Regions from separate parts of the Paenibacillus sp. FSL R7-0333 genome, predicted to be linked through region 2. Evidence: riboswitches for the same ligand, from Rfam matches in the RefSeq annotation. Region 2 holds a riboswitch; the other holds the start of a gene.
What was found. Region 2 has a riboswitch for glycine ahead of MKY86_RS30650 (amino acid permease). Riboswitches for the same ligand answer to the same signal wherever they lie in the genome.
Positions count from the first base shown of each region.

Region 1: another riboswitch for glycine. It lies ahead of gcvT (glycine cleavage system aminomethyltransferase GcvT); the one in region 2 lies ahead of MKY86_RS30650 (amino acid permease).

Region 1 covers NZ_JBBOBZ010000001.1:6,634,566-6,637,974, forward strand. The annotation lists gene MKY86_RS28300 (flagellar motor protein MotB) at 1-580, shown strand, start outside; gene gcvH (glycine cleavage system protein GcvH) at 681-1,073, opposite strand; glycine riboswitch at 1,258-1,355, shown strand; glycine riboswitch at 1,359-1,459, shown strand; gene gcvT (glycine cleavage system aminomethyltransferase GcvT) at 1,541-2,665, shown strand; gene gcvPA (aminomethyl-transferring glycine dehydrogenase subunit GcvPA) at 2,662-3,409, shown strand, end outside.
Region 2 covers NZ_JBBOBZ010000001.1:7,144,982-7,148,390, forward strand. The annotation lists gene MKY86_RS30645 (helix-turn-helix transcriptional regulator) at 1-160, opposite strand, end outside; gene MKY86_RS30650 (amino acid permease) at 195-1,571, opposite strand; glycine riboswitch at 1,783-1,862, opposite strand; gene MKY86_RS30655 (DUF5643 domain-containing protein) at 2,026-2,982, opposite strand; gene MKY86_RS30660 (ABC transporter permease) at 3,179-3,409, shown strand, end outside.

The DNA.
Region 1 (3,409 bases), 510 kb from region 2:
GGATGCGAACGAACTCAATGGACACGGGGCAGATACACCTGCAGCCGGACAAGAAGGAGATGGGGCTGGACACCAGCCGTCTGCGCGCGAGCTTGCTTTTCGTGAACAGGAGGCGAAGCTGGCTGCGCTTATGGGCGTTATCACCCAATACGTGGAGGAGAATAACCTGGGTGAGCAGATTTTTGTTGCCGATAAGCCGCAGGGCATTGCGATCACGCTCAGTGACCGCTTCCTGTTCGATGCAGGTAAGGCTGAGCTGAAATCGCCTGCACTCCCTGCACTGCGCCAGCTCTCCGGCCTGTTCCGCGGCATCGGCGCCACCATCAGCATCGAAGGCCACACCGACAATGTTCCGGTAACCGCCGCTTCGGAATATACGGATAACTGGGAGCTGTCCGGCGCCCGCGCATTATCTGTGCTGCGCTTTTTCCTGGATAACGAGGGCCTTAGCCCTGATACCTTCCAGTACGCCGGTTACGCGGATACCAGACCTGCATATGATAATGCTACTACCGAAGGCAGACAGAAGAACCGCCGGGTCGAACTGATTGTACTGCGGCAGCTGCAGGAGACGGAATAATATACAGACGCAAAAAGACAGACCTCTCACATTAGTAACATCTAATGTAATAAAGAGAGGTCTGCCGTATTAACATCCGCTTCCGCAAATAAGCTAACTTTTATTCCCCAACCAGTTCCTTGTACGCAGCCGCATCCAGCAGGCCGGTTACTGCCTCTGCGAACTCAGCATCAAGCTCCAGCTCAAAAATCCAACCGTCTCCGTAAGGCTGATCGTTGATCAGCTCCGGGCTGGCCTCCAGCGCATCGTTGATCTTGGTCACCTTACCGGATACGGGTGAATATAGCTCCGATACCGTCTTCACGGACTCGATACTGCCTACGCTGTCACCAGCGGAGATTGCCGCGCCGACTTCCGGGAATTCTACAAACACGATATCGCCGAGCAGATGCTGCGCATGATCCGTAATCCCTACACGTACTACGCGTCCCTCGCCCTGCTGCGCCCACTCATGCTCTTCGCTGTATAGCAGGTTGTCAAGCACTTCACTCATGTCCAAGCCGCCTCTTTTCCGTAATTGGAGTTCTAAATTTAGTTATAGCCTAAGTTATCGGCTTGCCTAATGTCAATATAACTGACAGTAAAATTAAATTTGTCAACTTTTTGACGTTTTTTGATTGACAGGGCGGAGGGTTACCCGGTTTAATGGAGTCAGTAGAAAAACATATGGTTTGCGAATGATGGCATAGGGAGAGACTGTCTCACAGGAAGACAGCGCCGAAGGAGTAAGCCCGGGATGGGTGAATCTCTCAGGCAAAAGGACCTTTGCCGGACGCATCTCTGGAGAGCATCCGGATGCCTGCGCCGCAGGCTTCACGGATCACCAACGGGGAAACCTGCGCGGCAATGCAGGGTAACTCTCAGGTACCAAGGACAGAGCGAAAGTCCATTTATGCATACGTGCATAATGGCTTTCGCCTGTCCTTTTTCGTATGTAATCAAAGCCAAGGGAGTGACGAGATGGAGTCTTTGAGAAGAACGCCTTTTTATGATCTCTATGCCGCGTATGCGGAGTCCAGATGTATTGATTTTGGCGGCTGGGAGCTGCCGGTTCAGTTCACAGGGATCGTGAAGGAGCATGAAGCCGTCCGCAATCAGGCCGGACTGTTCGATGTCTCCCACATGGGAGAATTCATGGTTACCGGAGAGGGCGCAGAAGCCTTCCTCCAGAGAATGACCACGAATGATGTCAGCCGCTTGGAAGACGGCGCGGCGCAGTATACGCTGATGCTCTATCCAAGCGGCGGAGTGGTGGACGATCTGCTCGTATACCGTCTGGGCGAGGAGCGTTACATGCTTGTCGTCAATGCGTCGAATATCGACAAGGACTTCCAGTGGCTGCAGGAGCATCTCACCGCTGAGTTCAGCGGGGTCACTCTGAACAATGTCTCGGATGAGACCCTGCTGCTTGCCTTGCAGGGACCGCTGGCTGAGACCATCCTTGCCAAAGTGACGGACGCTCCTCTAACGGAACTCAAGCCTTTTCACTTCATCGAACACGCCGAGGTCTGCGGCGTCAGCGTCCTGCTCTCCCGCTCCGGATATACCGGTGAGGATGGCTTCGAGCTGTACGCTCCTGCTGATACGGCGGCTACCCTCTGGAAGGGCCTGCTGGAAGCAGGCGCTCCGCATGGCCTGACTCCTGCCGGACTCGGCGCACGCGACACGCTGCGCTTCGAGGCCAAACTGCCGCTGTACGGCCAGGAGCTGTCGGCGGATATCACTCCACTCGAAGCCGGTGTCCAGTTCTTCGTGAAGCTGGATGCAGGCGACTTCATCGGCCGTGACGCCCTGCTGAAGCAGAAGGAAGCCGGTCTGCCCCGTCGTCTTGTGGGCCTGGAGATGATCGACCGTGGCATTCCCCGCTCCCACTATCCCGTATACGCGGATGGAGTGAAGATCGGTGAAGTAACGACAGGCACCCAGTCCCCGACCCTGAAGCGGAATCTCGGACTCGCCCTGCTGGATACTGCCTATACGGAGATCGGTACAGAGGTGTACGTAGAGATCCGCGGCAAGCAGCTCAAGGCTGCCGTCATCAAAGCCCCATTCTACAAAAGAAGCCAAGGAGTGAAGCCGCAATGAAGCACCGCTATCTGCCTATGACCGGGCAAGACCGCGCAGAAATGATGGAGACCGTAGGCATACAGTCCATCGATGAGCTGTTCGCCGATATTCCGCAGTCTGTCCGTTACCAGGGAACCCTGCCGATGTCCGGCGCCCTGGATGAGTACGCACTGCTTCGCCATATGAAGGGGCTCGCCGACAAGAATGCCGATTTCGACACCCACGCCAGCTTCCTCGGTGCCGGATTATACGATCACCACGTTCCGGTCGTCATCAACCATGTGATTTCCCGTTCGGAATTCTATACCGCCTATACCCCTTATCAGCCGGAGATCAGTCAGGGTGAGCTACAGGCGATCTTCGAATTCCAGTCCTATATCTGTGAACTGACCGGGATGAAGGTCGCCAATGCCAGTATGTATGACGGTGCAACGGCCCTGTCCGAAGCGGCTGTGCTGGCCGCAGGTGCCACCAAACGCAAGAAGCTGATTGTCTCCCGTACGGTTCACCCGGAAGCGCGTCAGGTGCTGCGTACCTCCGCCAACGCCTGGGGCCTGCAAATTGTAGAGATTGATTATGCTGACGGGGTAACTGATCTCGCCAAGCTGGCTGAAGCCATCGACAGCGATACGGCTGCCGTTCTGGTTCAGTCGCCCAACTTCTTCGGTGGTATTGAAGATCTGCGCCAGATCGAGCCGCTGATCCATGCGGTCAAGGGACTTCTCGTGGTCAGCTCGAACCCCATTGCACTTGGCGTATTGG
Region 2 (3,409 bases):
TAGCGCCTACCACCGGCACTCCGGCTTCACTAAGCGCCTGGATATCGCGGTAGATGGTTCTTACGCTAGTCTCGAAGACGGACGCCAGATCCTCTGCCCGTACGACCCCTTTGCGCTGCAGCTCCAGTACGATGGCTAACATGCGGTCTGTCTTGTTCATGCGGCGGCTGCACCCTCTTCATCCTGAAATCAGTTTATGTATTGATTATACTGATTTCCTGTTCACTTTTCTCCTTACGGCTTCTAATGGAATACAGAACGAACAGCAGGATGAACCAGAGCGGGGTGAACAGCAGCGCCGGACGGGTCTCGGCAGCAAAGAGCATGATCACAAGAATGGCGGCAAACAGCGTCAGGACAGCATAGTTAATTACCGGGGTGAACGGTGCTTTAAATTTGGAAGCGGCATGTAAGTCCGGGCGGTTCCTTTTATACTTGATATGGCAGACCAGCACAACGCCCCAGACCCAGATGAAGCAAATGGCGCTGATCGTAGTCACGATGCCGAAGGCCTGACCCGGAATAAGCTTGCTGAGCAGTGCCCCGGCAGAGATCACCAGCGTGGAGAGGAATAAGGAATTCGCAGGTACATGATTCCGGTTCAGATTGCCGAGCTGAGGGGAGGCCTGATTCCGTCTGCTCAGATTGTAGAGAATCCGGCTGGTCGAGAACATCCCGCTGTTGCAGGCGGAGGCCGCCGAGGTTAAGACAACGAAATTGATAATCCCCGCAGCAACCGGAATCCCGACCAGACTGAAGGTGCGCACGAACGGACTTTCAGCTGCGCTAAGCTGGGTCCAGGGATTAATGCACAGCAGCACGAAGAGCGCGCCGACATAGAAGAAGAGAATCCGCAGCGGAATTTTGTTGATCGCGGACGGGATGTTTTTCTCAGGATTAGCCGTCTCCGCTGCCGATACCCCCACCAGCTCCACGCCGACATAGGCGAATACCACCATCTGAAAGGAGAACAGGAAGCCCTTCACCCCGTTCGGGAACACGCCCCCGTGCTCCCAGAGATTGCGGACCGACACTGAGCCTGCATCTGTCTTGAACTGGGTCACCAGCAGGACAATCCCCAGGCCGATCAGAGCCAGAATCGTAACCACCTTGATCAGAGCAAACCAGAATTCGAGTTCGCCGAAGCTTTTGACCGTGAGCAGATTGAGCCCGAGCAGAATGATCAGGCAGATCACGGCCGGTACCCACTGCGGAATATCGAACCAGTACTGCACATAGACGCCCACCGCAATCACATCGGCCATCGCCGTCATAATCCAGCAGAACCAGTAGGTCCAGCCTGTAATGAAGGCCGCGCGCGGCCCCAAGTAATCCTCAGCAATGTCTGTAAAAGATTGATACCCCGCCTTCGAGAGCAGCAGCTCCCCCAGCGCCCGCATCACAAAAAACACGGCAATCCCCACGATCAGATACGTGAGCATAATGGAAGGCCCGGCCTGCTGAATCGCCTTGCCTGAGCCCAGGAATAATCCTGTGCCGATCGTACCTCCGATAGCGATAAGCTGGACGTGCCGGTTCGCAAGCTCTCTTTTTAATTCTGTCTGTGCCATACCTGTTTCCCCCTTAGTGTATATGACGCTGTCCTGCCGGGTAACGCACAATAACCCCACAAAGTGGAGATTCCGCTCCGATGATTACTCAGATACTTTGCGGGGACCCCATAACAAAAAGGAGACTGGATATCATCCAATCTCCTGGTTCATAAGAGGTTCCAAATAAGCGTCTGCAGCAGCGGCTAATCCGCACGGCAAAACACAAATCCGGTACTCTTCTGTCCTTTTGCCTGAGATTGTGAACCCTTCGGCGCTGCGGTCTCCCGCAGTCTCTCCAGAAGCTGCTCCAGCTATAGTGTGATCCATAGCCTTCATAGCTTGCGAATATTCAATTATTTGAAGCTGACTTCATGTAAATATTTTTCAATTCTATGCACAGTCCAGACTTCTGTCAATATCATTTGTTACTCTCGTGTTCATCGCCGGGTGTCCTGCACTGCTTCATTGCCCGTTATTTAACCGTAATTTTGGTTTCCAGGTCTTTATAATAAGTTTTAGCCCATTGGCCCTGCTTGTCTTTGAACATCTTCCCGCTGGCATCTTTGGAATACGTAAAAGGCTTAACGCTAATGGACTTCGGAACGGCTGGGAATGCACTATAGTTCTGTTCCTCGGTACCGCTTGTTTTAACCTTCTCAAACGGCTTGCCCCACGGCGAGATCACATTCCCCTTCTCATCCACAAGGTCATATAACATTCTTTCCGGGTTCACCTTGGACTTGGCCGCTGCCGGAACTTCACCCTTAAAGGTCACCTGCAGAGACATCGTTAACGCGGTCATCTCGAAGGAATTCACCGTATAATTGAATTTGTTGTTCTTCTTGGAGACGCCCGGCTTCAGGCTTAACAGGGTCCCCAGCTTGTTCACTTGAACTTTGAAAATAAACGGCTCCTTCACCCCGTTGGCGTATGCCTTCAGCGTCAGGTCGAATTTGTCCGGGATTTGCTGCTTCATGGCTCCCTTACTCAAATAGATCAAGGCTGTGTCCGTATCTTCCAAATTGGGAATGATGGAAGTATCAAACAGCAGCTTTTTCCCATTGATTAACACGTCCACATTCCTGGTCTGGTCCATGAAAGAACCGTTCTTGCCCACCGTCCCTCCCTCCTGCCGGATGCCTGCGACAAGCTTATTACTGTCATAGATCAGATCGGTTAGAGTCAGGGTCACCCCTTCCTGGGTCACGGCCTGATTCGGGGCAGCAGCAAGCCCTTTCTGGAAAATAGCCTTCAGAGTGGCGTTGTCGCTGGCCGCGAACGCGCTGTCAGCCTTAGCATCCTTGTTGACATTGGCTGCCGCCGCTACGGGTACAGTGAATCCCCCGCCGACAACTGTCCCTCCGAGTACAGCAGTTACTGCTGTTGCTATAATTGCTTTCTTCATCGTATTTAAGCTGATCGTGTACATAGTTTCTCTCCTTTGCTTATTAAGAATATACAGGTATAACGTTCTCTTGCTGCTATTTTGTGACAGGAGCGCAGAATAACATCCTACTTGCACAAAGTCATTTTTGAATAAACAGGGTCATTTGCAAGAGAGAATTCGGTTCATCCGCTCTACTATAATAAGTTCATCCAGAACAAGTAGAGTGAGGTTAGAACTTATGGCAAATCCCGTACCACAAGCTTTGAACACCAAGTTAGCGACACAGCCCCAGGGCCGTTTCGGCCGTCTGCTGCACAATATCGTGCGATACCGGGTGCTGCTGCTGATGCTGCTGCCCACCTCGATTATTTTTTTCATCAACTGCTATATTCCGATGTTCGGATTATTCATTGCCTTCAAGAACATCAACTACATTGACGGCATTATGGGCAGTCCCTGGGCCGGGCTC